DNA from 2 places in the Desulfosporosinus burensis genome. Region 2 is predicted to be linked to the other one. Evidence: riboswitches for the same ligand, from Rfam matches in the RefSeq annotation. Region 2 holds a riboswitch; the other holds the start of a gene.
The links. Region 2 has a riboswitch for cobalamin ahead of cobT (nicotinate-nucleotide--dimethylbenzimidazole phosphoribosyltransferase). Riboswitches for the same ligand answer to the same signal wherever they lie in the genome.

Region 1: another riboswitch for cobalamin. It lies ahead of ACYQ3Q_RS23325 (nitrogenase iron protein NifH); the one in region 2 lies ahead of cobT (nicotinate-nucleotide--dimethylbenzimidazole phosphoribosyltransferase).

Annotation. Positions count from the first base shown of each region.
Region 1 covers NZ_BAAHYN010000015.1:119,790-125,606, reverse strand. Annotated here, with positions in the region: gene ACYQ3Q_RS23340 (transposase) at 1-319, shown strand, start outside; gene ACYQ3Q_RS23335 (hypothetical protein) at 313-522, shown strand; gene ACYQ3Q_RS23330 (hypothetical protein) at 549-743, shown strand; cobalamin riboswitch at 944-1,127, shown strand; gene ACYQ3Q_RS23325 (nitrogenase iron protein NifH) at 1,435-2,316, shown strand; gene ACYQ3Q_RS23320 (nitrogenase component 1) at 2,349-3,593, shown strand; gene ACYQ3Q_RS23315 (hypothetical protein) at 3,590-3,931, shown strand; gene ACYQ3Q_RS23310 (IS4 family transposase) at 4,136-5,404, opposite strand; gene ACYQ3Q_RS23305 (nitrogenase component 1) at 5,580-5,817, shown strand, end outside.
Region 2 covers NZ_BAAHYN010000006.1:268,231-274,047, forward strand. Annotated here, with positions in the region: gene ACYQ3Q_RS12865 (sensor domain-containing diguanylate cyclase) at 1-73, shown strand, start outside; gene ACYQ3Q_RS12870 (HD domain-containing protein) at 197-697, opposite strand; gene ACYQ3Q_RS12875 (putative ABC transporter permease) at 713-1,450, opposite strand; gene cobS (adenosylcobinamide-GDP ribazoletransferase) at 1,837-2,571, opposite strand; gene cobU (bifunctional adenosylcobinamide kinase/adenosylcobinamide-phosphate guanylyltransferase) at 2,578-3,234, opposite strand; gene cobT (nicotinate-nucleotide--dimethylbenzimidazole phosphoribosyltransferase) at 3,337-4,416, opposite strand; cobalamin riboswitch at 4,521-4,697, opposite strand; gene ACYQ3Q_RS12895 (ParM/StbA family protein) at 4,894-5,817, shown strand, end outside.

The DNA.
Region 1 (5,817 bases), on a different contig from region 2:
TTTGGATAATATGATTAATGGTGAAATGAAAAAGTACGAGGATGCAATAAATGCCTTAGATGATATGCCAGGAATTGGTCGACAGAGTGCTGAAACAATTATTGCAGAAATAGGCGTTGACATGGATCGATTTCCCACTCCCTCACATTTAGCATCATGGACTGGATTAAGTCCTGGCAATAACGAGAGTGCTGGTAAAAGGAAGAGCGGAAAAACAACAAAGGGTAATAAAACGCTTAAAACAACCATGACCCAATGTGCTCAATCGGCAGTGAAAAAAAAGATTCGTTTTTCAAAGCACAATATGACCGTTTGGTAGTCCGACGAGGACATAATAAGGCAAAAGTAGCTGTGGCACACTCGATGATTATAGCCATTTGGCATATGTTAAAGAATGGGAAAGCATATAATGATTTAGGCGGAAATTACTACAACCAGAGAAATACTGAAAAGAAGATGGCGTTCCACTTAAAAAAACTTCGGGAGCTCGGATGGGTACCGACCGTTCCGGCTATTCAATAAAGCTCTAAAGTTATATAGAAGAACTAATGCGTGCTTTTTCAGGCAGGCCTATTAGTGTTGTGCTAATTCCAAGTGCCCAGGGAACGTTTTCACAACAAAGAAATGTTCATACAGCTCTTGAAAAGGCTGGTTTTAGTGAGGTGCAAGGAATAATGCTTAAGGGAATAAAAGACAAGCATGGCAATAAAGATTGGTATGTAATTAAAGGGAAAAAATTGTAAAGAATCAGAACTGCCTAAAGATAATTTTGCCTTTACAAGTCACGAATGTCGTATTATATAAAAATGAAACATTTTGCAGGATATGTCTATGCCTGTAACGTCTGTAGATTTCTCGTGGGAAGGAGTTTTCGTTGTCTGTAAATCGGCCGTTGTTGGTCGGCACTTGACTGTGTATTGCCTTTGTGATACATTTAATTTGCAAATTTAATAGATGAGCAAGCGATTTTTCTTAGCCGAGAAATCATAACAGGGAAGCCGGTGTAAATCCAGCGCGGTCCCGCCACTGTAAAGGGGAGTTTGTGCCACATCTACTGAGGAAACTTGGGAAGGAGGCACTAAACGAAGAACCTGAGCCAGGAGACCTGATTGCTCATATGCTTTACTCACGATGGATGGGTGGAGGGACCTGTGTTAATCCGACCCTTCAGATTTTGGAGGGTCTTATCTGTTTTTATGGGTGATATTTGGTTTCCCGAGGGAAACTGACCTTTTGGGTAAAAGTCTTCTGCTAGCGGGATCTGTTTTCAAAAATGCGAATGCGACTTGAAAGCGGAGAAGAACGCGTCGTCCGAGACAACTGATTCATTACTGTCTTTATGATTAGTGATGAGGAGTTGTCTTTTTATTTTGGCTAGCTATTACAGCTTTGTAGAAGTGTGAGGAAGGGGCACTTTCATTAAATTTTTGTGCCTTGAGTACAGCGAAAGGAATGACACTTAGTTTGAATATACAAAAAGAGCGAGAGTGCTTGAAATTGGCGTTTTATGGAAAGGGAGGAATCGGAAAATCGACAGTAGCGGCTAATATTTCTGTAGCGTTGGCAATGCAAGGTCGTAAGATCTTACATATTGGGTGCGATCCTAAGGCAGATTCCACAAGGTGTCTCGTAGGGCGTAAAATTCCCACGGTCTTGCAACAATTGCAGGCCAAGCAGCTTAGTATTTCCCGGCAGGATATTGTATTTCCTGGTTTTGGAGGTGTTAACTGCATTGAAGCCGGAGGCCCGGAAGCTGGTATTGGGTGTGCTGGCAGGGGGATTATCACCATGATGGAGGAGTTGCAGTATCTAGAAATATGGGATGAAGCTTGGGAAACTGTTATTTATGATGTGCTGGGGGATGTAGTGTGCGGTGGCTTTTCCGTTCCGATGCGTAAAGGGTATGCCGATACAATTTATATTGTAACATCATCGGAATTTATGTCGGTATATGCTGCCAACAATATTATGAAGGCGATCAGTAGAAGCCAGGAGACAAGGCCAGTGACCCTGGGGGGGTTAATTCACAACTGTAGAAATCCCGAGTCGAGTAGGGAGGCAGTTGAGCAGTTTGCGATTTTAACAGGTACGCGGGTAGTTGCTGATGTCCCTTTCAGCCGGGAAATTGCCCTTTCGGAACTTGAAGGCAATACAGTTCTAGAAAAGTTCCCGGATTCAAAGGCAGCTAGTTTCTTTAAGGAGTTGGCAGGTGTTATCACTGAGAATCAGGGTTATAGGCCAGTAACAGCGCTTGAGGACGAGGCATTGGAAGAACTTAGTCACTATATGTTAGAACTGGAATTGCGAAAAGCATAGAAGGACGGGTACCAGAAGTAGGAGGAAGAGAATTGTCTTGTACAGGATATATCAGAACGAGTAGCGGAGAAGAAAAGATTAGGCTTGCGGATATCGCAGACAAAATGCCACTCGATAGTTTTTTTGATAGGGGTATAGCGGACGATGAGTGTGGGGAACTGGTTAATTTGGCCTTATGTGTGCCGGGCATTGATGTCGTGGCGGCAGGTCCCTCATCCTGCTCCAGAGTATTATATTTCAGGGCTGCAAAAAAGGGCTTGAGCGAAAAGTTATTCTTGCTCCCGGTATCTAGCAACGATTTTGCTACTGGGAAGCATCTGGAAAAATTGGAGGAGGCGCTAGAAGGCCTTGTTATGTCGCGTCGCTCAAAAGCGATCATCGTTTATATTACTTGTGCCGATATTCTGACGGGTACTGAGTTTCTAAGCATAACAAAACGAATAGAAAGCAGGTATGGTATACCGCTGAAAGTTTTTGAGCGAGGGCCACTTTCCAGGAGAAGGACACTTCCTAAAGAGAGGCTAGGGGATATTTTTATCGATTTACTGCAAAGGGGTGTCCTGCAAGAGAGGAAAAGCCACATTAATCTGTTAGGAGATGCAGAAAAACTTCCCAAGGATTCTGGCCTGAGGCAGATACTGAGGAACTATTGCTCTACTGAGAAAATACGAGAATTTGCTGCGCTGGATTCCTGCGAAGAATTTGAGGACTTGGCAAACGGAAGGTTGAACATCGCCTTGGACCGCTTTGGGTATGATTTGGCGGTGCGCATGCTGGAAAAATGGGACATCCCCTTCCTCTACTTGCCTGCCCAGTACAACATGAAAGAGATTAAGCATAACTATACAACGTTGATGGAGGGGTTGCAGGTCACTTGGGATTATAGCCAGGATGCTAAAGAGTACCACCGAGTTATTGCCGAAGTAGCTACAGTGTTGGCTGGAAAACAAATTGCGGTAGGAATTGGGGCAAGGTCTTTCGAGCTTGTTCAGGCGCTGGTGTCAATCGGCCTTTCTGTTGCTGCAATATTTGTTGAAACAGTGACCAAGTCAGATATGACGTATATTAACGCGCTCTCCGCTGTGGGAAGCAAGGCGGAGGTCTATTTGGTTTCCAACATAACTGTTGAAACGCAGACAGGTGGGTTTGAAGGAATAGATATGGTTATTGGAGAAAAAGCATCATTTTATTGTCTAAAAGCCAAAGAAATATTAGTGAGTGCCGACTATCGTTTCGGATATGAGGGGATCCTGGAAATTTTGGAGGGTATGCGATGAGCAGTTTTTTAACCCGCTTGCCTTCGTTGGCTAGTGATTATTCTGGTGCTTGTTCTGTTCTTTTTGCTTTGCCTTCACTAAACCTTCTGTACACGCCCGGCGGGTGTAGTAGTGCAATCCTTGAATGTGATGAGATCAGAAATTTTCGCCAGACTTTGTTTTTCAGTTCCAAGTTGGGGGAGATGGAAGCCGTCATGGGCGCAGAAGAAGAATTCCTGTTTCATGCGGAAAGGCTCTGGACCCAAAACCGGCAGGCCGAACTCATCGCAATTATGGGTACGCCAGTTCCTGCTTTGACGGGGGTCGATATCAATGTCATCAGGCTATGGTACCAATAACTTACAAAAAGCTTTTTTCTTGCTAAAAGGAGGTATTTTTGATGAATCCCAAAAGGTGATAGGTAGTTAAATCAAACACTTTTATGATAAATAACAATAACATACCCGGGACTTATTACCCAAAATATTACAAGTCCTTGTGTTCATGGCCTTTGGGGTATCCAGTGTCATATCAAAATAGGCGCATTATACGCGAAAAGTGAGTTACAAGCAGCTCTTTTGATTTATAGGGTACTTATGAGCTTTAAGCCCCTTTCTTCTTGTATGACTTCGGCCTGGACGAACAGGAACCATATTTTTTGTAATTTCTTGCATTATCCGGTGAAACATCGCATTGCGCTTTTCTGGATCATCTTCTAGCAACATGAGCACCAATGAATCCTTTAATTTACCGATCAGTATATTTGTATTTACCTTGTATTCATATTTTAAGCTTTTGTCTTCATTATTTTCTAAAATCTTCTCGTCCGCTTCATTCTTAGCAAGTGCCACCATATTTGATAGATACATGGACGCATAGAAATCTTGCTCAACGGAAATAACGGTGTCGCCCGTAAAGTTTTCAATTTGAAGTCGGCTCTTTAATTCGAGGTATTTGACTTCTATTCCCCAACGTTTAAAATATAGAGCTTTAAACTCTTGAATCCCTAGGGTTTCATCAAATAAATTAGTGACTAGGACTTCCTCAACTTCAGAATCCAACATAAATCGAAGAACACGAACCTTGATCCTTTTTCCTTCAACCTTTATCTCAACGATCTGATCAGGTTCCATCGCTTCATTGAATTCTTTCATCGAATTAGTTTTCACACGCATGAGATACTTAATTTCGCTACTATCTAAGTAAGCGATAAACTTTTTCGAGGGATATCCTCGATCAAAAAGAATAAGGTCATTTTTCAAGCCCATCGTTTTTAATTTTTCAATTAGTTCAATGGCTATCTCTCGCTCGCCAGTAGTATATCTTGTGATTTTTGACGTAATCATCATGCCATTCACTATGTCATAGATACCTGAGGCTTTGGCACGTGCGAGTTTTACCGTCTTGCCTTCACCATAACCGAAGGCATCTCTCAACCGTTCCGAATTGTTAAGTTCCAAGATTGATGCATCAATGGCGGAGAGTCGGTAACCGTTAAATGTTTTAAAATCGTCATCTCCGTAGTACCAGGATATTATGGAGTCCGCCATTTTTATAAAGGCGGTGGGTGATATTTTTTGTCTCGCTTCGGAATATCCTTGCTTAGTTATACTGCATTCAGCTCCTTTAATGGTTTCGAAGAACGAATCGAGTTCAATCTGAAGAGTTTTTTTCACAAAGTTCAGTTGAAACATGATGAGGTCTTTGAAGTCCATCTTGCAATTGGCAGCACGCGTAAAATAGGTTGATTTCATACGCGATTCGCACATAAATACAATATCATTAATTAGCTGTTCTGTAAGCAGTAGCCCTTCTAAAAAGGTTTTTTTCACAAAAACATCACCATTCCTCATCGGATATACCAATAAATGGTATTCAAATTGATTATGGTGACGATTTTCGAAAGTCAAGTGATTTATGGTATTTTTCGAGTTATATTATATATTTTATTGCTCACTTTGACGGGAAATGAACAACTTACATTTTATGTAAGGATAGCTTGATGACATTGGGGTCGATATCGGGGCAATAGCGGATAGGCTGAGTAGGCGGACAGACATGACTACCTTGGCGCTCCCTACGGAGGGATTTGAAACCTACTACTCCGGCGTTTACTCTACACTGTTAACCTTAGGCAAACGTTTTCTGGAAAGGAGGGAAAAGAAGAACAATCAAGTGAATATCATCGGGTATACGCCCTTAAGTCTTGGTAAGGAAATACATTTAATCGAACTCATTGACGAAC
Region 2 (5,817 bases):
TCATCGGCTTTATCTCGGCAAGCAAAATGGTAAGGGGCATATTGTGACGGAAAATGCGTTCGAAAAAAGATAACTGATGGATAAAAAAGTATACTAAAAGTCAAAGAAAAGAGCCTTTTTCACTCTGAATTTAGCGGTGAAAGGCTCTTTTCTTTGGGATGCGCATGCTAAAGTCAATAGTATGTCGTTCGATTATTCATGACTTGTGTTTAATAAGGCGAAGAGACGTGTATCGTTCAGAAGGCGGAAGATCACGTTTGAATTTTAAGCGAAATTCCTGGATCGAGGCCATCTTATCTGCAACCATGACCAGAAAAGCCTCTCGGGTTTTAGGTAAGCGCGGGGTAAGTGGCCACATATGGCTCAAAATAATGTCTTTTTCCTTCTCGCTGAGCTGAAAACATCGTTCCGCGTTCTGGCAGGCAATGCGAGGATGGCGAAAACCATGCCACCGGGATCGGTCTGGTCTTGGCTCATGCCAGTCGTACAGGAAAAAGTCATGGAGTAGGGCGCCACGAGTAATAGCGTGTGTGTCCAACTTGAGCTTGCTTTCAAGGCGTAGTGACCAGTCATAGGCTATTTGCGCAACACGAAGAGAGTGCTCTAAAGTAGTAAATGGACGATGATGGGTAAAACGTGCCAATTGTTGATACTCTTCGTGGTTCAGAATGTCCTCGACGTGCTCTGATAAATCCAAAATCAGTTCACCTTCCTAGTCAAGTGAGTGGGGGTCGTTTTCTCCACTTGGGTTGGAGAATTTTTGCCGTTGAAGGCTTAAAAAGTGCTCGAGAGCTTCCTGCTTAGCATATAGTAAAGCCATCTTTTCGCTTAAAGTATGGCGCATTTTCGGATAGGCATGAAGAAATCTTTGATACGGAGAGCAGGCTGAGTGAAATAACGTGAGTTCCAGACGTTCATACTGCTCCTGGAACATCGAGACAAAGTGTTCAAGACGACGTAGTAAGAGGGTGGAACGGATAATATCCCAAATAACATAGGCTGTCAAGATAATAGCTAAGATAGAACGGCCAGTCGGTGGAATGCGCAACATTTGAATTTGAACGGCTGGGTGTATGACGAGATGAAATGCAAGCCCTAAAACCCCCCAAAGAAGGGAGAACTGGAGAGCGATGCGCCCATGAAGATTAAAAGGTGTTGTATGATAATCCCAAAGCTGCAGGCGAAAGAAGCGCTCGAAAAACCATCCAGCGACATATTCCAGCAAGGTGCTCAAAAACACAAAACTAAGAAACTGCCATTCCCAAGCGAGTTGAGATAACAGCCCAGAGGACCAGATCACCAAAGTCGTAAAGAAGCCATAGATCGGGAGGAACGGGCCAACTAAAAATCCAGGATTGACAACCTTTCGTTGGGATATTGTACGGTAGATTGTTTCCATTACCCAGCCGGCAAATGCATAAAATGAAAATAAGAGGATAAAGTCTGTCATGGTTCTCCCTCTCTAGCGATACTAAATAATTAGCAATGCCAATTATCTCTAGTGTACTCTAAAAATTCCTTATTGTACATTTATGGACTAATTTTATCATATTAATATAACGCTAAGATTAATACCTACTTTTGAAACGATTTTGACTAGAAAAGTTTTTTCGTGGCCCGAAAACATGAGACTAAGTTAATTAAATTGGAATAGGCAAACAATATTAGCAAGACTAATAAGCAAGACTAATAAGCAAGACTAATAAGCAAGACTAAATAAGCAAGACTAAATAAGCAAAACTAGTTAGTAAAACAAATAGTAAAACTAATATTTAAACGGAAGGGTATTGATAGTTCATTACCCTTCCGTTTTGCTTATATTGAAGTTCACTATGCCTACTTTATAAAAGGAAAAGCGATAACTAAACAGATAACTTCCGAAAGTTCGATAAAAGCCCCATATAGATCACCTGTCAGACCCCCTAGTAAGGAGGAGATTTTAGAAGCCATTAAGAATATGACTAAGGCGGTAACTCCTAAGGCGATCGGTCCAGCTGAGCCGAGCAGATAAAAAGATATTCCGCAGACCAGCGCTCCGCTGAGCAGGAATGGAATCCACTGGGTTGCTTCGTGAAACCCTTTGCCTAGCCCCTGGGAGCGGGCATAGGGAAATCCGATCATCCCAATCTGAAAGACCCAGCGAGAGAGCATTGGCATGACGATAAGAATCGGTAACATCGGAACGGTTAGGTTGGCTAGGAAGGTGAATTTCAAGAGCAATAAGCCCACGAGAGCCATTGAGGCATGGGCACCAACTCGGCTGTCTTTCATGATATCTAAGATTTTTTCTGGGCTTCGAGCGGATAATAAACCATCCATGCTATCCATGAATCCGTCAAGATGGATTCCTCCGGTGAGCACTAACTCCGCAACTAAGATGAGAGCCCCGAGAACTAAAGGGGGATAATAGGGCATCATGACTTTCGCCAGCAGCCAGAGGATAAGACCTAAGACTAGTCCTACGAACGGATAATATCGATAACTGCGCAGGAATTCTTCTGAAGTAACATTCTTAGGGATCGGTAAAGGAATTCGGGTAAAAAAGGTAAGTGCTATGAGGAATCCGCGCATCTCAGATCACTCCTTGTGCAGGGAAGCAAGAAGCTGCCCGCCAGAGTGTTTAAGTTCCAAGGGGTAACCTGCTACAACAAGATAGACATGATCAGCACAGCGGGCAAGTATTTGATTGCTACGTCCAGCTAAATCACGGTATGCCCGAGCTAAAGGGTTCTCAGGGACAATGCCCTGGCCGACTTCGTTGGTGACAAAGAGGACTTGAGGTTTAATCTCTTGGGCAAGTTGGGCAACCTCTTGAACCATAGTTAGGATTTGTGGTTCGAGGTCGGGGTACATCTTATCCTGTTTAGAGGAGCCTAGGGTGGATTCTACTCCTTCGTGATCAGAATGGTCAGCTCGTTCTGTTTGTTCTGCATGTCCAGTTTGTTGAGTTAAGAGAAGATTAGTAAGCCAGAGCGTGACACAATCAAGCAGAATGACTCCGTCATAGTCTTTGAGTTGGCAAAGTGTTTCTCGAATCTTTAGAGGTTCCTCAATGAGTTGCCAAGTTGCCGGGCGCTGGTTTTGGTGTTTTTTAACACGATGGGCCATTTCTTCGTCCCAGATTTGGGCGGTGGCAATGTACGTTACAGGACGATTTACCGAAGCGGCCAGAAGTTCTGCAAAGCTACTCTTTCCGCTCCGTGCACCGCCTGTTACTAAAGTGAATTGAGACATGGCATTCATCGACTCCCATGAATATTTATTAAGATTGATTTACTTAAGTAGAGGCTTTGACTCGTCTTTTCTGACTTTGAATAGTGTTTGATTTTTGATTCTCTAGCTTGACTTTTCGCTGACTCCAGCATCGCCGAAAGTTGCCATTTCCTTAAGAATATGAAGTGCAGCTTCGACTAAGTGAAAGGCTAGGACCGCTCCCGTTCCTTCTCCAAGTCTCATATTTAGGTTAATTACCGGATCAAGGCCTAGGCTTGCTAAGGCCTTACGGTGACCAGGTTCGACTGAACCGTGGGAGGGAATCATGAAGGCCGTACATTTTGGGGCAATTTTTGAAGCGATGAGTGCTCCGGCCGTCGAGATAAACCCGTCAATGACAATCGGAACACGGCTAGCTGCCGCTTGAAGGATTGAACCAGCAATCGCCGCAATTTCTAAACCGCCTACTTTGCTTAGAACATCTAGAGCGTCGTCTGCATTAGGTTGATTGACGTCAAAGGCCGTTTGAATGGCCTGGCGTTTCTTAATTAAGCCAGCATCATCAATTCCAGTTCCTCGTCCGACAACGTCCTCAAGGGGGGAATTGGTAAAGAGGGCAACGATTGCAGAGCTAGGGGTAGTATTGCCAATTCCGAGGTCACCTGTAGCAAAGAGGTTATATCCTGCACCGATCTTTTCTGCTGCAACTTCAGCACCGACCAGTAGAGCTTGCAGTGCTTCGTGACGGGTCATTGCCGGGCCCTTGGTCATGTTCTGGGTTCCATTAGCAACCCGTTTGTGAATAAGGTTTCCTTCTAAGGGGAAGGCAACCCCAACATCCGTACAAAAAACCTCGGCATTGGCTTGGCGAGCCAGTACATTGATGGCTGCGCCACCACTTATGATATTATACACCATTTGAGGGGTAACTTCTTGGGGAAAGGCACTAACTCCTTCAGCTGCGATGCCATGATCTCCAGCCATCAAGAGGACTGCTTTCTTATTGATCTGAGGATTAGAGGTTCGTTGGATACCTCCAAGTTGCTTGGCTATATGCTCTAATTGTCCAAGACTGCCTTGTGGTTTGGTCAGGATGTCCAAGCGTGCTTGGACCTTAGCCATGGAATCCTCGTCAAGTTCTGAGATGTTCGCAGTTAGAGCTTCGAGTTGGGCATAGAGTTGTGCTTCTGACAAATTTTTCATTAAAACTCCTCCTCAATATAGTTGTTGAAAAATAGAAAATCCCGACCACAAATAAATCTGTGGTCGGGACTTTACCGTCATCACCGCCGCTCTCCACGATGTGGAAAGACTTAAAGATTTAGGCAGGTCTCCTGGCTATCGAATCATCGCTTTAATTTGTCACCTTCCCAGCAAAGTGCCAGTGGTCAACAAAGCTCATCGAATACAGTGGTGGGTCCGCGTCGGTTTTGAACCGAACTTCCCTATTCTCCCCAAAGGGCACCTAAATTCAAGTAATTTTTCTTTTAGCATACCACAACCTTTTTCTAATCTCAAGTATAGTGTTGGTCACTATTTAAATATTTAGAAGAATTTTAATAACCCATTTTTACAAGCGTGTTAGCTTCGTATATAATGATAGATATAGCAGTAGCAGGTGTAGGTGTAGGTGTAGTTATTAGTTTGTCCATAATTGATTGTAATCGAGGAGGAACACGTGTGTTAGATAGTGATATTCTTGTGGCCGGAGCAGATCCGGGATTTGGAGCGATTAAACTGGATACTGGAGATGCAAAAGTATTATTTCCAGCTGTAATTTGTAAAGGGAATGAGCGGATTTTCTCAACCTTAGGTAATTCCCTGATTAGTAAAGGATCTGACTTAGAAACTCAGATTTCTACTTTGGATGTTTTGGTCAAGAATAATTCGACGGGTGTGGAACGGCATTACTTCATGGGAAGTTTGGCTGAAAGCCTGAATCCGAACGAAGCTCATTATTGCTGGGATGAAGACAAATCTTCGGATGAAGAAGCAACAGCATTACTGGTAGTGGCTTTAGCCCTAGCCCAAAAAACTCCTAAAGCGAATATTTATCTTGGAACTGGCGTGCCCGTTAAGTATTATGCTAGTTTAAAGGACAAGTATGAAGCGGAATTAAAGGGGTCTTTTTCGGTAACCTTTCATTCAGGTCCCATGAAAGGGTTGACACGGCAACTGAACATCTTGCGCTCTCGAGTGCTTCCCCAGAGTTATGGAGTCTTTATTAAGGAAACTCTTAATGAATATGGGATGCCGACGAGCGCCAAGTTATTTAGCGGGTATGTGGTGGTCATCGATCCGGGCTTTCGCACGACAGATATTGCCACTTTTTATGATGGCGTAATGCTTGATCCACCCAATTCGTTTAGTATTGAAAAGGGGTTAAAGTGGGCGTATATTGGAGTGGCCGATAAACTGAAGGAATTGACCGCAAATCACGAAAACCCCATTGAAACGGATGATAAGGAATTAGATAAAATTTTCCGAGTGAACGGGGGATTGTATCCTTGGAATAACGGCTCGATTAATCTTAATCCGATCATGAAGAACATGCTTGCTCAGTTAGGAACTGATATCTCCCGGGAAGTGAAAAAGGCCTTAAAA